Regions from separate parts of the Shewanella yunxiaonensis genome, predicted to be linked through region 2. Evidence: predicted binding sites of a transcription regulator. Region 2 holds the regulator's gene; the other holds the start of a gene.
The links. Region 2 encodes sigma-54, which starts transcription at its own class of promoters, with help from an activator protein. Its sites were predicted from a motif close to GTTGGCACGNNNNTNGNNT; they were not measured.

Region 1 (9,885 bases), 400 kb from region 2:
ACCACTGCTGAATATAATGAAGAAGGCAAGTATCTGCGCAAAGTCAAAAGCTTTGTGTTGCGAGAAGGGCGCCTGACCAAAGGCCAGGAACAGGCTATTGAGCAACATTGGGATAGCATGGGGTTGGAATACTCGGCTGAAGCGATGGATTTGCAGCAGATATTTGGTCGTAATGCCGATGTGGTGCTGGAGATTGGTTTCGGCATGGGCGCATCGCTGGTGGCAATGGCACAAGCGGCACCAGAAAAAGATTTCATCGGTATTGAAGTCCATAAGCCTGGCGTTGGTGCCTGTCTGGCAGCGGCCGCTGAAGCAGGTGTGAAAAATCTACGGGTGTTTCATCATGATGCCGTGGAAGTGTTGCAGCACACTATTCCAGAATCTTCATTGGCGCGCGTGCAGCTGTTTTTCCCTGACCCTTGGCATAAAAAACGTCACCATAAGCGCCGTATTGTGCAGCCAGAATTTGTGCAGTTATTGCGTTCCCGGTTAAAAATCGGTGGTGTATTTCATATGGCAACGGACTGGGAAAACTACAGCGAACACATGCTGGAAGTGATGAACCAGGCTCCAGGCTATAAAAATCAGTCAGTTGATGGTACTGTGGTGGCTCGGCCTGACTATCGGCCACTGACCAAATTTGAAGCCCGCGGCCAACGCCTTGGGCATGGTGTTTGGGATTTGATGTTCGAACGTACCGAATAACGAAAGTAACAGAGAGGTTGCCATGGCCATTCGTAGTCGCCGTTTGCGCAAAAAGTTGCGGGTTGATGAGTTTCAGGAGTTAGGTTTCGATGTGAGCTGGCGCTTTGCTGACAGCCTGAGCGAAGACGCTATTGATGAGCACGTAGAACGCTTTATCAATGAAGTGATTGAGCCGCGTGAGCTAGGTTTCCATGGCGGTGGCCATCGCTTATGGGATGGCGTTGTCGCCACTCAACGTCTTGGTAAATGTACTGATGATGACCGTCAGGCCGTTGAGCGTTTTCTGAAAAGCCTCAATGTCGAAGAGATAGAGATCAGCGAACTCTACGATATCTGGTGGGGTTAATCGTCCCTGATTTATTGAAAGGCAGTGCTATGGCACTGCTTTTTTTGTGTTTGTTGTCCCGTCCTGAAATACGTTGACATAAAGAGGACTTCTTTATGGCGACATCAACTAACTCAAGCCGTAAGCGCACGCAACGTGATTACACCTTAGCCTTTAAATTAGGTATCGTAGAGCGTGTCGAAAAAGGCGAGATGACGTACAAACAAGCCCAGAAGCGCTTTGGCATTCAGGGCAAGACAACCGTACTCGTTTGGCTCAGAAAGCATGGTAGACTCGATTGGTCGAAACCTTTTCAGCATCCCCTTATGCCACATTCAAAAGAAACCCCAGCACAAACTATCAAACGCCTTGAGCGTGAGTTAGCCGAAGAGAAACTGCGTAACCAAATCCTCAATGGTATGGTCGATATCATGGATAATGAATACGGAGCTGGTTTAAGAAAAAAGTACTTATCCGGTATGTCTGGCAAGCCAAAGCCAAAAGCGAAATAAACCTGGCAGCCGCATGTCGTGCTGTCGGTATTTCAAGGCAAGGTGTTTACCAGGCAGTTGCCCGGATGAATAGTCGGAGAACGGAATTATCGGTCATCAAAGACTCCGTACAATACTGGCGTAAATATATGCCGCGATTGGGCACACGCAAGCTCTACACATTGATAAAACCTATGCTGATTGAACAGGATATCAAACTCGGACGGGATGGATTCTTTACCTATTTGAGAAATGAGGGCTTGCTGGTTAAACCCAAGAGAAGTTACACCAAAACGACGTTTAGCAAGCACTGGATGAAGAAGCATCCTAACCTGCTGAAAGCAGACGGGCTGCATGATGCAGAGCATGTACTGGTCAGCGATATCACCTATCTTGAGTCAGACCAAGGCGTGCACTATTTGTCACTGGTTACCGATGCCGTATCACGCAAGATAGTCGGTCATCACTTGAGTACAGACATGAAAGCAGACAGCGTGGTGAAAGCGCTGAAAATGGCGGTTAGGGATAAGCGCTATATCGCTAATGCAGTGCATCACTCAGACCGGGGAGCGCAATATTGCGCAGCCGTTTATCAGGATGAACTGATAGCGAACCATATTCAGCCGTCAATGACAGACGGTTATGATTGCTATCAAAATGCACTAGCGGAAAGAGTCAATGGCATACTGAAGCAAGAGTTTTTCCTGTATCGATGTAAAACGCTGGAAGAGCTGAAGATACTTGTTCGAGAATCGATAGCGATATATAACGAAATGAGACCGCACCTGAGTTTAGATATGGCAACACCCAATCAGGTGCACAATAGAAAAGGCCAGCTACGGGAGCTGGCCTAAAAACTGTCAACCTATCTTAGGACGGGACATGTTCCAACCTTTTCACCTTTCTTTATTGTCATATTCACCAAAAGCTGGTGTGTTTCGCTACCGCATAGCTAGATATCGATTCATGTTGTAAAAATTCATATAAAATACAATAAGATAAAATTTGGCATGGTGTGTGCTTTACTGCTTTCAGTTTGATGAATAATTTGAAAAGGATAACTCGAATGAAAACTCTGATGCTGGGCATGACTCTGGGATGCGCATTATTGATACCGGCAATGTCTGCCGCCGCGATGGAAATTGGCCATCACCACGATAGCTGCAATGTGTCGCTGAATTACGATGTCACCCTTACACCACAGCAGATGGTCGTCGGCGAGAAAGGGAAAGAATATTACCGTATTGAGATGGACCACTTGTATGTGGATGGTAAGGAAGTGCCGCTCAATGCTGAACAGAAACAATTGCTGAATCAATATCATCAGCGTATGGCTCAACAGATGCCGGAAGTTGTCGGTGTGGTAAGTGACGCTTTGAGTATGGCTAATGAGGCGGTAACTACTGCATTAACGCCGCTGCTCGGTGATGAAACCGGTGCCAAGCTCAACGATATGATGGGTAAGCTGCATGAGCGTATCAGTAAAGTGGTGTACCACAATGGCGATACCTATTTTATTGGCGCAACTGACGACACCATAGATAAAGCATTCGATGAAGAGTTTTCCAAGCAGGTTGAAGATCTGGTGATGCAGTCTATGGGTTCCATCATGGTCAATATCGGTAAGAGCATGATGGATGGTGAAGGTGACTTTAGTGAACGCATGGACGCTTTTGGCGAGAAGATGGACAAGCTTGGCGAAGCGATCGATCAGAAGATGGATGCCCGTTCTGATGCGATAGATAAGCGTGCCGATGCGCTTTGTGAAAATTTCCAGCAATTGCAGGTGATTGAAGGGCAATTGCGTAAAAGTGTCCCTGCGTTATCCGCATATCCACTGATTTCTGGTCGGCCCTAATCGCGTTAATTAATAACTTCCTTGTACGTAGACCTTTCCCCGCACTTCATCCTTCCTGTGCGGGGTTTTTTATTTGATTTATCCGGTCTTTTTTGCGAATACAGAACGATGGGGTTAGAGTAGCGAACAAAGACTTGATATACTTTTCCACGCTAACCTGCCACCGTTGCTAGAGATGGCTTGGCAACACATTCATCAATGATGTGTGATTCGCAGGTTTTCTGTTGATTGCTCCCAAGGTCGGAGTGATGACTTTGTCGTTAAAAACTTAAAGAAGTTAAAGGCTTAAGGCGACTTTCATGTTAGAACTATTGGAACCCATTGCGATTTTTACCCATGTTGCCCGTGCTGGCAGTTTCAGTGCTGCAGCGCGTCGTCTGGGGATCTCAAAGTCCAAGGTCAGTACCCAGGTAGCTGATCTGGAACACAAGCTTGGTGTTCAACTTATTCAGCGAACTACTCGTAGTCTTAGCCTGACTGAAGCAGGTAATCTGCTTTATACCCAAGGTGAAGAATTGTTACGCGGTGCCGACCAGGCTGTCGCCAGTGTGCATAATCTGAATGATGCCACGCGTGGCGTACTGAAACTTGGTATCTCTCAATCCTTCGGCACTGCCCATATTATTCCGGCATTGCCCGAATTTATGTCGCGCCATCCAGAGCTGGAATTGCAAGTCAGTTTGCTGGATCACAAGGTTGATGTGGTAAGTGAAGGTTTGGATCTGTTACTGACCATGTCAGAACAGCTGCCGCTGGGTATGGTGGCTCGACCGTTAATGAAATGCCAATTCATGCTGTTAGCTTCACCTGCCTATATTGCTAATCACGGTAAGCCGAGCCGTCCGGAACAGTTGGTAGAACATAACTGTCTGGTCTATCACGGTGAGTGGCACGAGCACAGCGTCTGGCAGTTCAAGCGCGGCGACGACTACTGCGAGATCGGCGTGAATGGTAACTTCCGCGTTGATAACGCGCCAGCGCTAAAATCCGCCGCAGTTAGTGGCCTGGGTATTGTATATATGGCGACTTACCTGCTGGAAAATGAAATCGAAGAAGGTAAGTTGGTGCCATTATTACCGGAGTGGCACTTGGTACACCACTTGCCATTACAGGCCGTATATCCGCGCCGTAAACACTTGGCACCAAAGGTGAGTGCCTTTATTGATTTCATTAAAAATCATATCGGTACCCCACCTATTTGGGATGAAAAATACGCCGACATTTTTGCCAAGCGTCAGTAAACCCTGGGTGTCTGAGTTAAAAAAATCCTCCGTTAGTGGAGGATTTTTTTATTGTGGAGCCATCATCAATCGCTCAGCAAAATTCGCCTAGCAGCTCGTTGACAAAAAAGTGGCCTTTTTCGGTAAGTTCCCAGCTATCGGGATGTGTGATAACCAGCCCCTTGTCTATGCCGCGCTGCATACCCTCATCCAATAATGATGCAGCCAGGCCGGTGCGACTTTCAAATTCAGCTTTGGGGATTGGCACCATCAACCGCAGACGATTCATCAGATATTCCAGTGGCAGGTCGTCGGTAGCGATATCATTGACTTCATAAAGGTAATTCCCCGCCAGATAACCTTTAGGATGCTTAACTTTGACGGTGCGAAAGAGTTGCTGCTGCGGTAACAAGGTAATTTTGCCGTGAGCGCCACAGCCAATGCCAAGATAATCGCCAAACTCCCAATAGTTGCGGTTATGGCGACATTCGAAGTCGGGTTTGGCATAGGCGGAAATCTCATACTGGCGATAGCCCAGTTCTGCCAGCCGTTGTTGGCCGCTGCGGTAAATCTGCCATAACGCTTCATCATCCGGTAGCTGTGGTGGTCTGGAATGGAACAGGGTATTGGGCTCAATGGTGAGCTGATACCAGGATAAATGTGGTGGATTCAGCGCAGCTGCGGTTTCAATATCACTCAGTGCTTGTTGTAGATCCTGTCCCGGCAGGCCGTGCATCAGATCCAGATTAAAGCTCTGATAACCTGCGCTAGCCAAAGCCTTGGCTGCCTTTTTGGCTTCGTCACTGCCGTGAATACGGCCCAGAATATTGAGTTTGTCGGTGGCAAAACTCTGTACGCCCATCGATACGCGGGTAACCCCGGCCTTCCGATAGGCGGCAAAATCATCATGTTCCAGCGTGCCGGGATTGGCTTCCATAGTGATTTCAATGTCATCACTAAAGGGAATGCGTTGTCTTACGCCTTGCAGTAGCCGGGCTATCTGACTGGCATCAAACAGTGACGGAGTGCCACCACCAATAAAAATGCTGTGCAACGAGCGCTGCTGCACATAAGGTAAATCTGCTGTTAAGTCTGCTAGCAGTGCATCCACATACTGTTGCTGCGGTAACTCTCCTTGCTGGGCATGAGAATTAAAATCACAGTAGGGGCATTTACGCACGCACCAGGGAATATGGATATAGAGACTTAATGGCGGCAACGTCAGCATCAATCGATAATCCCTTGCTGATGAAAGGCTTCCAGCAGCAGTTTTAACGCTTTTCCGCGATGGCTCAGTTGGTTCTTTTCATCACTGCTGAGTTCGGCGGCAGTCTGGCGAAATCCCCGCGGGATAAACACCGGATCGTAGCCATGACCATGTTCGCCTTTGGCTTCATCACCAATCTCACCTTCCCAGGATGCTTGGCAGATGATCGGGGTGGGATCATTTTCATGGCGCATATATACCAATACACACTGAAAGCGCGCAGTACGTGGTGCAGGTTGTTGTTGTAATGCCATTAACAGCTTTTGGTAATTTGATACCGCGGTGGCGTGTTCGCCATTGTAGCGGGCGGAGTAAATGCCCGGCGCGCCATGGAGTGCGTCAACTTCCAACCCTGAATCATCGGCAATGGCAGGCAGGCCGGTCGCTTTGGCGGCATGACGGGCTTTGATGATGGCATTTTCCACAAAGCTCAAGCCGTCTTCGACAGCTTCTGTGACCTTAAAGGTGCTCTGCGGCACAACTTCGATATTGAAGTCTGCCAGCATGTCAGCAAATTCGGCCAGTTTGCCTTTGTTGCCGCTGGCTAACACAATTTTTTTCATGGATATTTCCTGCGTTGAGTTGGCGCAATGATAGCCAAACTCTGGCGATGATGGCAAAACATCAGGCTAGTCGTTAAAGAATTTTTGGCTAAAATCCAGAGTAGTATTCAGGTCATTATCTTTGCGGATCACTAGCTGAAAGCGGATCTCTTCGGTATCCCGATAAGGGCATTCTGCCAGGTAATATATCGAGCTGCCCTCGCGAATTTCGCGAAACTTCAGTTTAAAGCGGGCATCAAGAATGTTGGTGGCAATTCCGCTGATCGCTACCGGTACCATAGGTTTCCCGGGTTGGTTGAGGTCTTGCACGACGATATTGAGAAACCCGGTATAAGCCGTGCGTTCAATTCCGTAGTTATGGGCAATTGCTGGCGTCAGAAACGTGCTGGGTAATGCCATGTAGTGAATGTTGTAATGCCCAACCTGCAGATTCTGCTCTGCATAGGCAATGCTGACTGTAGCCAGCCATAACACAACTAACAGTAGAATTCGGCGCACTGAGATTCTGAGGGTTACTGCAACATGGCGGGGATTATAACTGTAATGACGACAGAAGCCTATGCCGGTCACAGATAAGCTCAGAGTAATTGTTGGATCACATCCGGGATCTCATTAGGCGACACGATACGAATCTGCTTGTGACGTCCTAATTCACCTTTCACTATCTGTACTTGGCTTTTGGGCACTCGAAAGGCTTTCGCCAGCCATTTTTCCAGATGGGCATTCGCTTTTCCATCAACTGGCGGGGCGGTGATGGCGACTTTTAGCTCGTCACCATGAATGCCAACCCACTGATCGCGGCTGGCTTTGGGTTGAATGTAGAGACAGAGCAGCAGGTCCTGCTGCTCTTGCACTACTGCGGCCATCAGGCCACAGCCCAGTATGGAATATACTGGCTTAACAGCATGTTCAGAAAATTGAGACCAATCATCAGTATCAGGACTGACAGATCTAATCCTCCCATAGGCGGAATGATACGGCGGATAGGGCTCAGTAATGGTTCGGTCAATTGCACCAACACATATTCAAATGGATTGCTCCCCTGGCTTACCCAACTGAGGATGGCGCGGATAATCAGGATCCAGAACAACAGAACTCCGGCTTCCTTAATGACAGACACAAGCGCAAATAATAGGGTGGTGGCGAAATCGAATTGTGCTCCCGCTATCAGTGACAGCAGCAAAATTTTTATTATGACGACTGCCAGCGCCAGCACGACTGATGCGGTATCAATGCCGCCAACGGCAGGCAGAATACGGCGCATAGGTGCCACAATCGGATGGGTCGCCTTCACGATAAACTGGCTGAAAGGGTTATAGAAATCTGCCCGAGCCAGTTGTAACCAGATACGCAGAATTACCACCATCAGATATAGATCAAACAGCGTGTTGACTAGATAAGCGAATGCATTCATGGATGTCGTAGTTCTCTATGGTTAATCAGAATTGTTTAGCCATTGCTTCAGCTCTGGCAATACAGTTGTTCATAGCTTGTTTTACTAGCCCTGGTAGATCGCCCTGTTTGAAGGTTTCTACAGCTTCGTGCGTTGTGCCACCTTTCGAGGTGACATTTTTACGCAATTGTTCCGGCGAAAGCTGTGGATTTTCCTGCAGCATCTTCGCCGCCCCGAGTGCTGCCTGCTGTGCCAGGGTTCTGGCTTTCTCTTCATCCATGCCAAGATCGGCAGCCGCCTTTATCATAGCCTCGACAAACAGGAAAAAGTAGGCTGGAGAGCTACCCGCAAGTGCGATTACCAGATTGAGATCGGATTCCTTATCAACCCATACTGCCTGACCGCCACTGGACATGATCCGGTTACAGATCGCTTTGTCTTCATCGCTGATAGTGGCGGGGGCGTACATACCACTCATGCCTGCGCCAATTTGCATCGGTGTGTTGGGCATGGTGCGGATCAGTTTTACTGGCTGCGCGAAATAATCACTGTAGCGTGCAGCATTAATGCCGGCGGCAATGGTAATCAGCAATTTATCGTTAAGATCCAGAGATTTTAAAGCTTCACAGACTTGCTGCATCAGCTGTGGTTTTACCGCCAGCACAATCACATCTGCGGCTTTGGCTGCGGCCAGATTGTCGGTGGTAACATTAATGCCAAAATCAGCCTGTAGCGCCTCCAGTTTACCGGTACTCGGGTTGCTGGCTTCAATTAATGCGGCATTATAACCACTGCTGACCAATCCACTGATAATGCTACGGCTCATGTTGCCGGCGCCGATAAAACAGATGCGCTTGTCTGACATAAAATCCTCTGTCTTTAGCAAAAGCTGTGCGGCAATGCCGCGAATTCCAATAGTATTTGGGCGTAGGGTACCAAAAACAAGGGTACTTCGGCCAATCAGGCTGGTTTTTGGCTGTAGTCTCGCGCGCCGAAGATAGCACTACCAATGCGCACCATCGTGGCACCATGTTCAACTGCCAGCTCCAGATCGTGGCTCATTCCCATTGAGAGAGTGTCAATAGGGGGAAATTCCTGTTGCAGTCGGGCATATAGCTGTTGCATCTGCTGAAACTCCGCTATGAGCTTCTCACCTTCCTCTGCGCTAGGAATAGTCATTAGACCGCGCAGCGTCAGCCGCGGCAGTTGGCTAATTTCATGCGCGAGACTCAGCATTTCCGCTTCACTGGTGATCCCGGATTTAGAGGTCTCACCACTGACATTAATCTGAATGCAGACATTCAATGGCGGTATTGCGGCGGGTCGTTGTTCGTTCAAACGCTGCGCAATTTTGCTGCGATCTATGGTATGCATCCATTGGAACAGTTCCGCGACTGGCCGACTTTTATTTGATTGCAGTGGTCCGATGAAGTGCCATTCAATGTCTGGATAGCGCGGCGCCAAATCTAGAATTTTTTGCTGGCCTTCCTGCACATAATTTTCGCCGAAACAGCGCTGGCCTGCGGCGTAAGCTGCTTCGATATCGGTGGCCGGTTTGGTTTTGCTAACTGCCAGCAATGTGATGTCAGCCGCTTGTCTTGAGCATTTCCCCGCCGCCTGTGCAATCCGGTGCTGGGCTAGCGCTAGTCTCTCTGCTATTGTTGTCATGATGTTAATCTTTCGCTTGTAAGGGATATCCCGTTCTATGGAAATCACTGAATTATTGGCTTTTAGTGTAAAGCATAACGCTTCGGACCTGCATCTGTCTTCCGGGGTGCCGCCATTGATCCGCGTTGATGGGGAAGTAAGAAAACTTAACGTACCAGAATTGAAGCATCAGGATGTGCATCGTCTGGTTTACGATATTATGAATGACAAACAGCGCAAGGATTATGAAGAGCATTTGGAAATTGACTTTTCCTTTGAAGTGCCCAATCTGGCGCGTTTCAGGGTTAACGCCTTTAACCAGGCCCGTGGCGCGGCTGCTGTATTTCGTACGATTCCCAGTGATATTCTGACACTGGAGCAACTGGGTGCTCCAGAAATCTTCAAAAAGATTTCCT
Region 2 (9,885 bases):
TATGAAACGAAATAAGCTTATTTTCGCTGCTATGCTGTGCCTTACCAGCCTTTCAGCTGCTGCGGTTGATAAAGATCTGCTGCAACAACTGGAAATATCCGCGGATGCGCAGTCGGCAGATATCAAGAACAAGCAAGTCGTGTACAGCGGCCATGTGATTGTGACCCAAGGTTCAATGAAGCTCACAGCCGCCGAAGTCAACGCATCCAGTTCCGATAAAGACGGCGAAAGAGTATTGATTGCAAAAGGTTCACCGGCCACCTTTCGTCAGAAATTAGAAGATGGCCGTATTGCGAACGCCAGCGCCAATGAAATTCACTACAACATTAATAAACGCGTACTGACGCTCATCGGTAAAGCAAAGGTGGAACAAGGTGGCAGCGTTTCCACTGCAGAAAAAATTGTCTATGACCTTAAAAACCAGCAGTTGCAAGCCTCCAGCAGCGGCCAGGGAGAAGATCGTGTGACCACGGTCATCCAGCCTGACAACTACCAGCAGCAACCCAAAAAGGATCCCCAGCAGGAGCAGCAATGAGTAATACCTTGATCGCCCATAACCTTGCGAAAAGCTACAAAAAAAGAATGGTCGTGAAAGATGTCAGTCTGTCGGTTGCAACAGGTCAGATTGTGGGATTATTGGGACCCAATGGTGCAGGGAAAACCACGACATTTTACATGGTAGTCGGCTTGATCCAGAGCGATAAGGGACGGATCTTTATCGATCAAGATGAGCTGACCATGGATCCCATGCACCTTCGCGCTCGCAAAGGTATTGGCTATCTGCCGCAAGAAGCCAGTATTTTCCGTAAGCTAACTGTTCGCGATAACATCATGGCAGTATTGCAGATCAGAAAAGATCTGGATCGCGATGGCCGTGAAGAACAACTGGAACAGTTACTCGAAGAGTTTCACATCACCCATATTCGCGACAGCATGGGGATGTCACTTTCGGGAGGTGAGCGCCGGCGTGTAGAGATTGCCAGAGCCTTGGCCGCAGACCCGAAATTCATTCTGTTGGATGAACCCTTTGCTGGCGTAGACCCCATCTCCGTTATTGATATTAAAAAAATTATTGAACAATTGCGGTCACGTGGACTGGGTGTGCTGATTACGGATCATAACGTGCGTGAAACACTTGATGTTTGTGAACATGCATACATTGTCAGCCACGGACAACTGATCGCCGAAGGCACCCCTGCCGAGATCCTCGACAACCAACAAGTCCGTGCTGTGTACTTGGGTGAACAATTCAAGCTATAGTAAACACCGGGAGCGCTTACAGCTTTAAAACGTTAAAGTCTGTAATTACTAGAATTTTTATAAAGTTATAAGATGTAGGGGTAAGCGGTAACATGAAAACGTCACTCCAGCTCAAACTGGGTCAACAGCTGACCATGACACCTCAACTGCAGCAGGCAATACGTTTGCTGCAGCTGTCGTCGCTGGAGTTACAACAGGAAATTCAAGAAGCCTTAGAAGCAAACCCGCTGCTGGAAGTGAATGAAGACAACCAAAGCACCGACAGCAATCATGATATCGATAACAATTTAGAGGCACCGGAGCCGAGCGAACATATCGAAGATAGTTCGACGGTAGAAACCTCGGATGCACTCACTAGCCAGGCACTCCCTGAAGAGCTGCCAATGGATACTACCTGGGATGAGGTTTTTACTGCCGCTCCGGCTATGTCCAGTGGTCCTATCCGTGATGACGATACCCCATTTCAGGGAGAAACTTCTGAAGGTTTGCATGAACACCTGGAATGGCAGAAGAACCTGACACCGTTCTCAGAAACTGATGCAGCAATCGCCACTGCAATTATCGAAGCGATTGATGATCAAGGATATCTGACGCAAACCACGGAGGATATTCTGGATGCTATGGGCAATCCGGAAATCGAGCTAGAAGAAGTAGAAGCGGTATTGAAACGCATCCAACACTTCGATCCTGTCGGTGTCGCTGCACGGGATCTGCGTGAATGTTTGCTGATCCAGCTGTCGCAATATAGTGATGACACCCCGCATCTCGAAAACGCCATTATGCTGCTGGAACAGCATCTTGACCTGATCGCTGCCAAAGATTATCGCACACTGATGCGCAAGACCCGTTTGAGAGAAGAAGATCTGCGTGACGCGATTAGTTTGATCCAATCGCTTAATCCACGTCCCGGACTATTAGTGCAGCCTCAGGATGACGAGTACGTGATCCCAGATGTCAGCGTGTGGAAGAAAAATGGTCGCTGGGTGGTAGAACTCAACCCAGACTGCATGCCCAAACTCAGTATTAATCAGCAATATGCCGCTATGGCCCGCAGTGCGCGGAGCCAATCCGACAGCCAGTTTATCCGCGGACACCTGCAAGAAGCCAAATGGTTTATCAAGAGTCTGGAAAGCCGCAATGAAACACTACTAAAGGTGGCTAACTGCATTGTACAGTTTCAGCAGGGATTCTTTGAATATGGCGAAGAAGCCATGAAACCGATGGTGCTCAATGATATTGCCGAAGCCGTTGATATGCACGAATCGACAATTTCCCGAGTGACAACGCAGAAATACATGCATACGCCACGCGGTATATTTGAGCTAAAATATTTCTTTTCCAGCCACGTCGGTACTGAAGACGGTGGCGAATGTTCATCGACGGCAATCCGCGCCTTTATCAAAAAACTGGTGGCCGCGGAGAACCAGAAAAAGCCGCTCAGCGACAGCAAAATGGCACAGTTGCTGGCTGAGCAGGGAATTAACGTGGCACGCCGAACCATCGCCAAATACCGCGAAGCCATGATGATCCCACCATCGAATCAGCGTAAGAGTTTGTAATTCCACAGTACCCCTATGGAGGACACCCTATGCAAATCAACCTGGCAGGCCATCATATTGAGATCACCGACTCGTTGCGCAGCTATGTGGAGAGTAAATTTGCAAAACTTGAACGCCATTTCGAACAGATCAATAATGTGCACGTCGTACTCAATGTTGAGAAAGCAATACAACGAGTCGAAGCCAAGCTACATCTGAATGGTGGAGAGGTGCACGGCACCGCAGAACACACCGATATGTACGCTGCCATCGACGCTCTAATTGATAAATTGGATCGTCAGGTCATTAAATACAAAGAAAAGCTGACAAAATACTCATGATGGAACTTAGTACCATCCTGCGGCCGGAGTGTACCGCATGTGCCACACCCGGCAGCAAGAAAAAGGTATTGGAGCTCATCAGCGAACTCGCAGCAGCCCAGTATCCAAACCTGTCGTCCCAAGCCATTTTCGAAAGTCTGCTGGTCAGAGAGAAAATGGGAAGTACCGGTATCGGGAATGGCATTGCCATTCCCCATGGTCGCTTGCCGGACATTAAAGATCCTATCGCCGTGCTGATTAAGTGCGACGAACCGATCCCCTTTGACGCTATCGATAATCAACCGGTAGACATCTTGTTTGCGTTGGTAGTGCCCGCCGATCAATGTCAGCAGCATCTCAGTACTTTGTCGGCGATGGCCGAGAAACTCAGTGATAAGCTGATACTCAAGCAACTGCGGAAAGCCACCACCAAAGAAGAACTGTATCAGGTGATCACCGGATGAAATTGGCCATTGTCTCAGGCCGCTCAGGCTCAGGAAAATCTGTAGCGTTACGAGTGCTGGAAGACTTGGGCTATTACTGCGTTGATAACCTGCCACTCCCCATGATTGGCAGTCTGTTAGACAATCTGCGCGGCAGTAACGAACTGGTCGCGATTAGCGTCGATGTGCGCAACATGCCTAACCAGGAAAAAGTCCTGGAAAGTCAGATACAAAATCTGCCACAAGGCACTGAAGTCATCAGTTTCTTTTTAAACGCATCCGATAAGGTGCTGCTTAAACGTTACAGTGAAACCCGACGTCTACATCCGTTATCCAAGAGCAAAATCTCCCTTAAAGATGCGATTGAGCAGGAAGGCAAACTACTCGCGCCGATGTCGCAGCTAATGGATCACTACATAGATACCTCTAACATGAATATCTATGAGCTGAGTGACACCGTACGCGAAATTTTGCTGGGGACAGTGACCAAGGAGCTGGTGATTAACTTTGAGTCGTTTGGCTTTAAGCACGGTCTCCCCGCAGAAGCTGATTTCATCTTTGATGCGCGCTTTCTACCTAATCCTCATTGGGAGCCGCAGTTAAGACCGTTAACTGGGCTTGACGAACCAGTACGTGAGTTTCTCAACCGTCAGCCACTGGTGAATAAATTCATCTGGCAGATCGAGAACCTGCTCGATACCTGGCTGCCGCACTTGGAGCGCAATAACCGTAGCTATCTGACCGTTGCTATCGGTTGCACTGGTGGCCAACATCGTTCAGTGTACGTTGCTGAACAACTGGCTAAACGCTTCAGCAACAGTAAACATAAAGTGCAGGCTCATCACCGGGATTTAGCGCATGCCAAGAATTGAGCGCGAAGTCACCATACAGAACAAGCTCGGGTTACATGCACGGGCCGCGACCAAATTGGCGGTACTGGCAAACGAGTTTGATGCCAACATCCTTTTAGTTCAGGGACAAAAACAAGCATCAGCGGCGAGCGTGCTGGGATTGCTCATGCTGGAAACGGGCATGGGGAAAACGATTCGTCTGATTGTTGATGGTCCCGATGCTGAACCGGCAATGGAGGCTATTTGTAACTTGATCAACTCTCGCTTTGACGAAGCCAGTTAGTAGTTCCTTTCTGATATTTCCCATTGTAAGCTAGCTTAATTTCCCGTTACTACAAATGCTTAAGGGAAAAGGATGCCAGCAGAAACCCAGGCCCAACAAACTGCGATTGATCATCTTGAACACCTGAACCAGGCACTAGACAGTGGCTTATTTGTTCATGTGCGCGAAATGTTGCACCACATGGCCCCAGCCGATATCGCCCACATTCTGGAATCATCCCCACCGAAGACCCGTCAAATCCTATGGCAATTAGTTGACCACGCTCATAGTGGCGAGATCCTTGAAGAGTTGGGCGAAGACATGAAGGATCAACTGATCAGCCTGATGAGTCCAACCCATCTGGCTAAAGTCACCGCCGGCATGGATACCGACGATCTGGCGTATGTCCTACGTAGCCTGCCCGATAGCTTGTATCGTCAGGTGTTACAATCGATGAGTGTCCAGGATCGCACTCGCGTTGAACAAGCACTTTCTTATCCGGATGATACCGCTGGAAGTCTGATGAATACCGATACGGTGACCATCAGACCAGACGTCAACATCGATGTGGTGTTGCGTTACCTGCGCCAGCGGGGGGAATTACCCAAAGCCACAGATACCCTCTATGTAGTGGATCACCAAGATTGCTTGTTAGGTGGCGTCACCTTGGCCCAGCTACTTACCTATTCATCGAGCACCGGAATTATCAGCATTATGAATCGGCAACTGGAATCCATTCCAGTCACCATGACGGATAGTGAAGTCGCCAAGCTCTTTGAACGTCATGATTGGCTGTCAGCTCCTGTTGTGGATGATAAAGGCAAATTATTAGGCCGCATCACCATTGATGATGTGGTGGATGTGATCCGTGAGGATGCCGAGCATTCGCTGATGGGGATGGCGGGGATGGATGACGCAGAGGATACCTTTGGCCCAGTGTTAAAAAGTGCCGGAAGACGTTCTCTATGGCTAAGCCTCAATCTGTTAACTGCATTACTCGCCGCTTCAGTATCTAATCTATTTGAAGGCACCTTGGAAAAATTTGCCACCGTCGCGATTTTGATGACCATTGTGCCGAGTATGGGAGGCGTCGCGGGCAATCAGACGCTGGTGTTGGTGATTCGCGGAATTGCACTGGGGCATTTGGGACAACGCAACACTCGCTGGCTGATAGTCAAAGAGTTATTGATAGGGGTACTGAATGGGTTGTTGTGGGCCGGACTGATCTTTATTGCTGTCTGGCTGTGGAAACACGATGTGACACTTGGCTTGCTCATCGCGGGAGCCATGTTGGTAAATCTCACCGCCGCCGGCCTTGCTGGCGCAGTTATCCCCATTTTATTGAAAAAGCTGCATATTGACCCGGCACTTGCTGGCGGTATGGTGTTAACCACAGTGACAGACGTGGTGGGCCTATTTGCCTTTCTGGGGTTGGCTACCTTATTTCTCGGACATTGACAGACGAGCCAATGCAGGTAAGAAGATTATCGAACAAAAAGGCCACACAAAGGTGGCCTTGATGATGCAACCAATCTTATTGTGCTAATGGGCTCAACACTATCTCCACCCGGCGATTTTGTGCTCGTCCTTGCGCAGTGCTATTACTGGCGATGGGATTACTCTCACCTAAGCCCTGAGTAACCACACGCTGGCCGGATACGCCTTTCTGGATCAGATAATTACCAACAGAAGCAGCTCGCACCTGAGACAGCCTTAAGTTATAAGATTCGGAACCAGTGCTGTCGGTGTAACCGATGACATTCAGCTGGGTTTTGGGATACTCTTTTGCGACTAAAGCGACGCTATCAAGCACTTGCATCGCACCACCACTCAGGTCGGTCTTATCCACCTGGAAAGTGATTTCATTCGGCATATTCAAGATGATGTTATCACCTGAGCGAGTGACACTGACGCCGGAAGCAGAAAGCTGCTGACGCAGTTTTGCCTCCTGAACATCCATATAGTAACCAATACCGCCACCGACTGCGGCACCAGAAGCGGCGCCGATTAAAGCACCTTTACCACGGTCACTCTTACTTGAAGTGGCAACACCAACAATCGCACCTGCCGCCGCACCAATCAATGCACCGGTACCGGCTTTAGAGGTTTGCTGTTCATTTGTGTAAGGATTGACAGTGGTACAACCGGCTGCCAAAAACACCACTAATGAAGCAGCAGTTATAGGCTTCAAATACTTGTTCATGGTGGGGTCTCCTTTTCGTCTCACCGTGAATTGCTTTGCGTTTCAGTATATAGCCATCCCCGGCCAAGACAAATAATTGAAGAATGAGTAGTCGCACTAATTACGAATTATTCAGAATGGATTCAGTTACCGCGGTCTTAACCACCGATTCATTAAAAAAATTATCAGCGGGTTTATCTGCACCAAACAAGTGCAACACGCACATCGTTGGAACTAAGGTAAATTTTCGAAATTTTACTGATTAAATATAATTAATTGTTTTTATTAATAAAAAAATATTTAAAAAAATTGGCACAGTTCTTACATATATCGAAAGTAGTATTCCGGTGCAGTAGGAGGTAAACGATGAAAATCTTTTCTCACTTTTTCCGAAGCTGTCGCGAACATTGGCAACGCTACCAACATCTGGGCGTTAGCCAATGGGATATGGAATAACAAGTTTTAGAGCTAAACGACATAACAAAGTTAGGAGATGAAGATGGAAATGACAGATACCGTTCGGCATCAAGCAGTCATCGAAGTCACCCATCATGGGCGCTTACTGTTCGATGTTGCGCGTCAGTATGGCCTTCCTACTAAAACTTTGTACTTGTGGGTACGTCAGAGTGAACAAACCTCTGAGGCGCACGCAAGCTGGATGTATGGCATTACCTCCATGATGTCGCAGCTAAAAGCTAAATATTTTAATTAACGATTTCGACAAGTTTGAACTGAACTAGTAACAGTTATCGCCCCCAACGATAGAAAAAGTGTGCTCCCCAAATTTTGCGCTTTTCTAGGTTCACTCTTGTCATTTTTATTCAAAGCCAATCGTTAGAAATGATTGGCGGCAGCGCACGGATGCAGTTTGCCAAGGTTTCGACCTGAGTGGGCTGAACAATATTTGTTATCGCCCCCAACGATAGAAATGTGCAAAAACAATAAGAAAGCGCTAATTCTAGGTTCACTCATGTCGTCTTTTATTTGCACTGTTGCAGTGCTGTTTATCATAGGTTTGCCACCTTCGATAAATACAGTTTCGGCAGAGTTAAGAAGTTAAGGTTCAACTATCGCCCCCAACGATGGAAGTTCCAATAATAAACATACAAACTGAAAATTTTTAACGATTATCTCTGTCATTTTTATTCTGGTTGGAATCGTCGTAATGACGATTCCAACCGCCCTGAAGGGACTCTTCCGCGGCCATAGCCATCTTCTGCACGTGCGTTTTTATTTGTCAGCATTCACACATCAAACAGCTGGTTTCCAGGCACGGGTCATTTCTCTTTTTCCCAAGGCACCTGGGTAGGCCTTAACGTTAAACCCTACTGCTTTTAAATCTCGCTTAAATTGACCATTTGCACAGTATGAAACCAGTAATCCTCCTGGTTGTAGCATCCCATAGCATTTTCCCAAATTTTCAGACTGCCAAACCTCCGGCTGCTTATTAGGCGCAAAAGCATCGAAATAAATGAGATTAACCTGCTGTTCTGGAAGAGAAACTTGTTCTAATCTGCGACGACATTTGGTTAGCAAAAACCCAGGAACTAACTCCGTTGCCTGTTCCCATGGACAGTCATGCAAGGCGTCAAACAAAGGTGAATATTCGGGCGTGAGCAATTGCTTGTAATTGAGCGAGCTGATGAGTTCACGAGTTAACGGATAGGGTTCAATACTGATATATCGCACCGTTAATAGCGGCAGATGTTGCATTTGACGCTGTTGGTTTACTTGTTGAAAGTGCCCAAGGGTCAACAATGCGTTCAGACCTGTGCCGAACCCCACTTCAAAAATTGCGAGCGCATTAAAGGTATTGATAATTTCGTCAAAGCCTGCACCGATAAATACATAACGCGACTCGGCAATTGCCCCTTTATGGGAGTGATAAGTTTCATTTAACGAGGCATTAAATAAGGTATGTGACCCATCATCAGTCACTTGCAGTGTCACCTGTTCCATCATAAACACTTGTAAAATTGGCGTGCACGAATTATCCGGCTTAGCGAGTATCGCCCGCAAGTCTCTCACGGTGCTAGTGCACAGTTAATTGATAAACCAGAAGTCAGATACGTTGACTACACTTTAGTCTGTGCCTCAGTTAAGCGGCTAGACAAAGGAAAGTCCATGACATTTCTGCGATATCTGGCATTGTTCCTAACCCCTTTAGCCTTCAGCTTGCCGCTATCGGCAGAGGTTGTCCATTTAGTTGCGGGAGAAAGGGAACCCTATATAGGTAAGCGCTTACAGAATCAGGGCTATGTCAGCGAAGTAGTCACGGAAGCATTTGCGCGCACAAGGATTCAGGTCGATATCACCTTTTACCCATGGGCAAGAGCACTGGCGCTGGTGAAACAAGGGAAAGCAGATGGGATAGTGCCAATCTACCAGGAAGCTAACCAAGATAATCTACTGTTTTCAGCACCTTTTCCCGGCGACGCATTGGGGCTATTAAAACGTCGCGACAATCCCTTCCAATATCAAGCGACTAATGCTTTGCAATTAGAGCAACTGTTACTGCCGCTACGACACAGTACGGTCGGCATTGTAAGAGGAGGCTTGAGCCTGCCGCAACTCGGCCATTTGGTACCGACAGAATATGCAAATTCGGATCTGCAGAACATCGATAAACTTTATTATGGCCGCTTACCCTACATTTTGATCGATAAATACACCGCCGTTGACCTGATGGTTGGCCACCGACCGCATTACATCGGGGAACTGGAGTTTCTGCAGCCAGCGTTAGCTGAAAAGTCATTCCATGTTGCCTTTTTCTCAAAAGCACCACATGTCGCCACGCTGCTAGAAGCATTTAACCACGGACTAGCGCAGATGCGTTTGGATGGCACATTATCAAGACTAAGAGCCAAGAATGGACTATTGCTCGGTTCGGATCCCCTCCCCCATAAAGTAAAACTCACTATCGGCTCAGTCGACAATCCAGACATGCGTATTATGCAGCGACTCGGCAAACTCTTTGAGCAGCAGAATCCCGATATTGAGTTGAATTGGGTATTTCTGGAAGAACGTAT

Region 1: a site for sigma-54 is predicted at 2,526-2,544, ahead of KDN34_RS04270 (YggN family protein). Genes of this name have one in related genera too.

What each region holds. Positions count from the first base shown of each region.
Region 1 covers NZ_CP073587.1:902,690-912,574, forward strand. The annotation lists gene trmB (tRNA (guanosine(46)-N7)-methyltransferase TrmB) at 1-705, shown strand, start outside; gene KDN34_RS04260 (50S ribosome-binding protein YggL) at 728-1,051, shown strand; one part of gene KDN34_RS04265 (IS3 family transposase) at 1,147-1,498, shown strand; one part of gene KDN34_RS04265 (IS3 family transposase) at 1,498-2,375, shown strand; gene KDN34_RS04270 (YggN family protein) at 2,588-3,379, shown strand; gene KDN34_RS04275 (LysR family transcriptional regulator) at 3,679-4,620, shown strand; gene hemW (radical SAM family heme chaperone HemW) at 4,694-5,827, opposite strand; gene rdgB (RdgB/HAM1 family non-canonical purine NTP pyrophosphatase) at 5,827-6,429, opposite strand; gene KDN34_RS04290 (DUF4426 domain-containing protein) at 6,496-6,927, opposite strand; gene yggU (DUF167 family protein YggU) at 7,008-7,295, opposite strand; gene KDN34_RS04300 (YggT family protein) at 7,295-7,843, opposite strand; gene proC (pyrroline-5-carboxylate reductase) at 7,869-8,687, opposite strand; gene KDN34_RS04310 (YggS family pyridoxal phosphate-dependent enzyme) at 8,783-9,490, opposite strand; gene KDN34_RS04315 (type IV pilus twitching motility protein PilT) at 9,528-9,885, shown strand, end outside.
Region 2 covers NZ_CP073587.1:499,658-509,542, reverse strand. The annotation lists gene lptC (LPS export ABC transporter periplasmic protein LptC) at 1-15, shown strand, start outside; gene lptA (lipopolysaccharide transport periplasmic protein LptA) at 2-535, shown strand; gene lptB (LPS export ABC transporter ATP-binding protein) at 532-1,260, shown strand; gene KDN34_RS02345 (RNA polymerase factor sigma-54) at 1,353-2,819, shown strand; gene hpf (ribosome hibernation promoting factor) at 2,849-3,139, shown strand; gene ptsN (PTS IIA-like nitrogen regulatory protein PtsN) at 3,139-3,582, shown strand; gene rapZ (RNase adapter RapZ) at 3,579-4,433, shown strand; gene KDN34_RS02325 (HPr family phosphocarrier protein) at 4,420-4,695, shown strand; gene mgtE (magnesium transporter) at 4,768-6,132, shown strand; gene KDN34_RS02315 (OmpA family protein) at 6,209-6,877, opposite strand; gene KDN34_RS02310 (transposase) at 7,356-7,568, shown strand; gene mnmD (tRNA (5-methylaminomethyl-2-thiouridine)(34)-methyltransferase MnmD) at 8,108-8,818, opposite strand; gene KDN34_RS02300 (extracellular solute-binding protein) at 8,981-9,885, shown strand, end outside.